2 regions of the Bacillus sp. UNCCL81 genome follow, and region 1 is predicted to be linked to the other one. Evidence: a T-box and tRNA genes for the amino acid it is inferred to sense, from the RefSeq annotation. Region 1 holds a T-box; the other holds one or more tRNA genes.
The links. A T-box is a leader RNA that pairs with one kind of tRNA and senses whether it is charged. The one in region 1 lies ahead of leuS (leucine--tRNA ligase), so its partner is inferred to be a tRNA-Leu.
Positions count from the first base shown of each region.

Region 2: it encodes a tRNA-Leu, which carries the amino acid that the T-box ahead of leuS (leucine--tRNA ligase) is inferred to sense. The anticodon was not compared.

Region 1 is NZ_FOMF01000007.1:196,511-198,917, reverse strand. Features, by position in the region: gene BM319_RS16590 (MDR family MFS transporter) at 1-435, shown strand, start outside; T-box leader at 501-717, shown strand; gene leuS (leucine--tRNA ligase) at 797-2,407, shown strand, end outside.
Region 2 is NZ_FOMF01000016.1:50,798-53,204, reverse strand. Features, by position in the region: gene BM319_RS22515 (amino acid permease) at 1-216, opposite strand, end outside; gene BM319_RS22510 (TIM barrel protein) at 240-1,061, opposite strand; tRNA gene BM319_RS22505 (tRNA-Leu) at 1,340-1,422, opposite strand; tRNA gene BM319_RS22500 (tRNA-Lys) at 1,436-1,508, opposite strand; tRNA gene BM319_RS22495 (tRNA-Gln) at 1,706-1,780, opposite strand; tRNA gene BM319_RS22490 (tRNA-Gln) at 2,036-2,110, opposite strand.

The DNA of each region.
Region 1 (2,407 bases):
ATAGCTCAACCTGTAATATCAACTGCTATTCGCAAATATGATTTAAGTATGAGAAAGCAAATGTTATTTGGAATTGGATTCTTTATCGTTTCGACTATTTTTGTAAGTACTGCTGAACAGTTCTCAATGTTTATGACTGGTATGATCATCTTAACGATTGGAGAAATGTTCGTATGGCCTGCAGTACCAACAATTGCAAACATGCTTGCTCCAAAAGATCGTATAGGAATGTATCAAGGGATTGTAAATAGTGCAGCGACGGTTGGAAGAATGTTAGGACCTGTTATAGGTGGAGCACTCGTTGATACATTTAATATGAGAGTATTATTTATCATTTTAGTTGTCTTTTTATTAATAAGCATGGTTTTCTCTGTGCTCTATGAAAGATTAGCTAAAAAAGTAGTAAAAGCTGAAAATCAAACTTTTGCTTCTTAAAAATAGGCGATGTATAATTGACCTTTTTCTTTGGTTATAATAAAATGGTATAAATTAAATCTAAATGATCGGCAATGATTGGGAATAGTAGTGAATATGAAGAGGTTTAGAGAGTTGACGGTTGGTGAAAGTCAATCCATTCTATTCATGAACTCGCCCATAAGCCACATTTGTGAACGGTTTTAACCAAGTAATAAATGTCGTGTTCCACGTTACGGAAACAAGTGAATGTATTTTTACATTAATTTGGGTGGTACCGCGGGAAATCCTCTCGTCCCTTTTGGGACGGGAGGATTTTTTTATTTGTAGACCGCTAGGGCCACAGCCGAGCCATTTATACATGAAAAAAGGAGGCAATAATATGAGTTTTAATCATGGTTCTATTGAACAGAAATGGCAGAAGTATTGGTTAGAAAATAAAACGTTTAAAACGACTGACGATACAAGCAAGCCGAAATTTTATGCACTTGATATGTTCCCTTATCCATCTGGAGCGGGATTACATGTGGGTCATCCAGAAGGGTACACAGCTACTGATATCCTTTCAAGAATGAAAAGAATGCAAGGCTATAATGTACTTCATCCAATGGGGTGGGATGCATTTGGTCTACCTGCAGAACAATATGCTTTAGATACTGGGAATGATCCAGCTGAATTTACTGAAAAGAATATTAATACTTTCCGTAATCAAATTCAGGCACTAGGATTTTCATATGATTGGGATCGTGAAATTAATACGACTGATCCTAATTATTACAAATGGACGCAATGGATTTTCCTAAGAATGGTTGAAAAAGGATTAGCTTATGTAGATGAGATTCCAGTTAACTGGTGCCCAGCTCTTGGTACAGTTTTAGCTAATGAAGAAGTAATCAATGGGAAAAGTGAGCGCGGAGGACATCCGGTTGAGCGTCGTCCAATGAAGCAATGGATCCTAAAAATCACAGCTTATGCTGATAGATTATTAGAAGATCTAGAAGAATTAGATTGGCCAGAAAGCTTAAAAGAAATGCAACGCAACTGGATTGGCCGTTCTGAAGGTGCTGAAGTTTACTTTAATGTTGATGGATTCGATGAAAAAGTAACAGTATTTACAACACGTCCTGATACATTATTCGGTGCAACTTATGTAGTATTAGCTCCAGAACATGATTTAGTTAATCAAATTACAACAGCTGATCAAAAAGATGCTGTTGAAGCATACATCGATTCAGTTAAATCGAAAAGTGATCTAGAGAGAACTGATTTAGCCAAGGATAAAACAGGTGTTTTCACAGGAGCATATGCAATTAACCCTGTAAATAACGAAAAGCTTCCAATTTGGATTGCTGATTATGTACTTGCAAGCTATGGAACTGGTGCAGTTATGGCAGTACCAGGACATGATGAGCGCGATCACGAATTTGCAGTTAAATTTAAATTACCAATCGTTGAAGTTGTTGAAGGTGGAGACGTTCAAAAAGAAGCTTACGCTGGAGATGGCAAACATGTTAACTCTGATTTCTTAAACGGTTTAAATAAACAAGAAGCTCTTGAAAAAATAATAGATTGGTTAGATTCTTCAAAATCAGGTGAGAAAAAAGTTACGTATCGTCTACGTGATTGGTTATTCTCTCGTCAAAGATATTGGGGAGAGCCAATTCCAGTAATTTTCTGGGAAGATGGTACTATGACAGTTGTTCCTGATGAGGAATTACCATTAATTCTTCCAAAAACAGAAGATATTCGCCCAAGTGGTACTGGAGAGTCACCATTAGCGAATATTTCTGAATGGGTTAATGTAGTTGATCCAGTAACAGGTAAAAAAGGAAGACGTGAAACAAATACAATGCCACAATGGGGCGGAAGTTGCTGGTATTACTTACGTTATATTGATCCAAATAATAACGAAGCAATCGCAGATTCTGAATTACTAAAGCATTGGTTACCAGTTGATGTATATATTGGGGGAGCAGAGCATGCAGTTCTTCAC
Region 2 (2,407 bases), on a different contig from region 1:
TTCAGGATAAGCAGTCGACAACTCAGCAAGAACCATCACTTGCGGAATAGCAATAATACCACCAATAATCCAAGCTAAAATAGAAATAGAAGGGGTTCCCGCTGCTTTTGCTACATCACCAGACGAGACAAAGATACCTGATCCTACAGTCGTACCAACAGCAATTGCTAATGCCGACCAAAATCCGAGCTTTCTTGTAAGCGTAGTATTACTCATAAAGGCTCCTCCAAATTTTTAGATTATACAATTCCTAATTCATTTAGTTTAACTAAGGATTTTTTAACAGCATCTAGTGGATTTTGATAGTAAGTTGACCCCATTATTTCAAGAGTGAATGCCCCATCGTATTGGTGCTTTTGCACGCTTTTCACATATTCCCTCCAATGTAAATTACCATCATCTAAAGCAAGATGAGAATCTGTCTTGCTATCACCATCTATTAAATGGAAATGACATAACTCAGGAAGCAATAAGAAAAAATCATCTGGTGTTTCACCCGCCAAGTTCATAGCAACGGTATCAATCATCCCTTTTAAGGAAGGGAATTTTATTTCATCAACCATTCTCTTTAATCCCTGTGTATTAATAATTAAATTAGATTCAAATCTTGTTAAAGGTTCTAGTGCAAGTGTGATCCCCTCGTGCTCTGCCACCTTTGTAATTTGATATATTGATTCACTTACATATTTCCATGATTCTTCTTTTGTTAGGGAGAAATCGCCAATCCCTGAAGTAATTAGCATCTTATCAGTATCCAACTCCACCGCAGAGTGAATATTTTCAATAAAATAATCAATACTCTTTTTTCGCCAATTTGAATCTGAAGCAGCAAGGTTGTATGGATAAATGCATTGTTCTGGAGTATAGCAGACTATTTCCATACTTCTAGCCTTAATTTCTTTCTTTATCTCTCTCAAATTGCAAAGCAAGTTTCTATAAACATAGAGGTGAGGTTCACCAGCCCATAATTCAATGCTACTGATGCCTAATTGGTCCATACAATCAAAAAAATATTGGATAGGATAATGCTTGAATGTAATATTCATCCCTGCTACTTTCATTAATTACCTCCTTTCTTTCAAAGTTGTTTTATTTGTTATGCTTTGTATTATAATCAAGAATAACATAAAATACAATAAATTTTAAAAATTTTTAATATTCATTTTTAAAACCTACAAAGTCCAGATTCCAATCAAACAATGATTTTAAGAAACGGTTTACCAATACTTCTAAAGTTTAGTACCTTACTTCAACTTAACCTATAAAATTCAAACAATTTTTAAACACAAAAAAGGCCTCTACATTACGTAGAAGCCTTATTACTTATTATATAATTTGATGCGGCCGAGAGGACTTGAACCTCCACGGAGAAACCTCCACTAGGCCCTCAACCTAGCGCGTCTGCCATTCCGCCACGACCGCGAATAAACAAAAGTGAGCCATGAAGGATTCGAACCTTCGACCCTCTGATTAAAAGTCAGATGCTCTACCTACTGAGCTAATGGCTCGTAATAACAAAGTTTATAAAATATAGCCTGTTTCTAAAAGACGTTCTTGCCCCAGAGAGCAATTACACTTTCATAATATAAGATATTACAATTATAACTAAAAACCATATATTTTTAAACCAACTTACTGTTTACACGATCGCGTCTAAGATAAAAGCCAATCCCCTTACCTTAAACATATTTATAAAAAACTAAAATGGCTGGGCTACCTGGATTCGAACCAGGGCATGACGGAATCAAAATCCGTTGCCTTACCGCTTGGCTATAGCCCATTGATTTAACTGCATGCTCTACTTCCACGAGTATGCTACATGAACCTGCACCGCAGGATTTTTTTATGTTGTATTGTTTTAACCCCTCGAATCTACTCCTCAAGATAAAAACAATCCGACATTTCGGTATACATCTTTTTATAGAATACGAGTAATCTTCATGAGCTTTTACCTCTTGAATCAACCTCTCAAGATAAAAAACAATCCGACATCCTAAAAAAATACAAATATACTCTATCTTACAAAAAAACAAAATGGCTGGGCTACCTGGATTCGAACCAGGGCATGACGGAATCAAAATCCGTTGCCTTACCGCTTGGCTATAGCCCATTGATTTAGCATCATGAACTAACTCCCTCGAATTAACTACATGAACCCACACCGCAGGATTTTTTTTATGTTGTAATGCCTCTACCTCTCGAATAATCTCCTCAAGATAAAAACAATCCGACATTTCGACACTCATCTTTATAAAAGATACGAATATCCTACATGAACCCACACCGTAGAATTTGTATTGCTTCTACCTCTCGAATTACTCCTCAAGATAAAAAACAATCCGACATTCAATCCAACTCCAACCATCCACTCTTACTAATTTTCTCCAAATAAAGAAAAAAATACTAC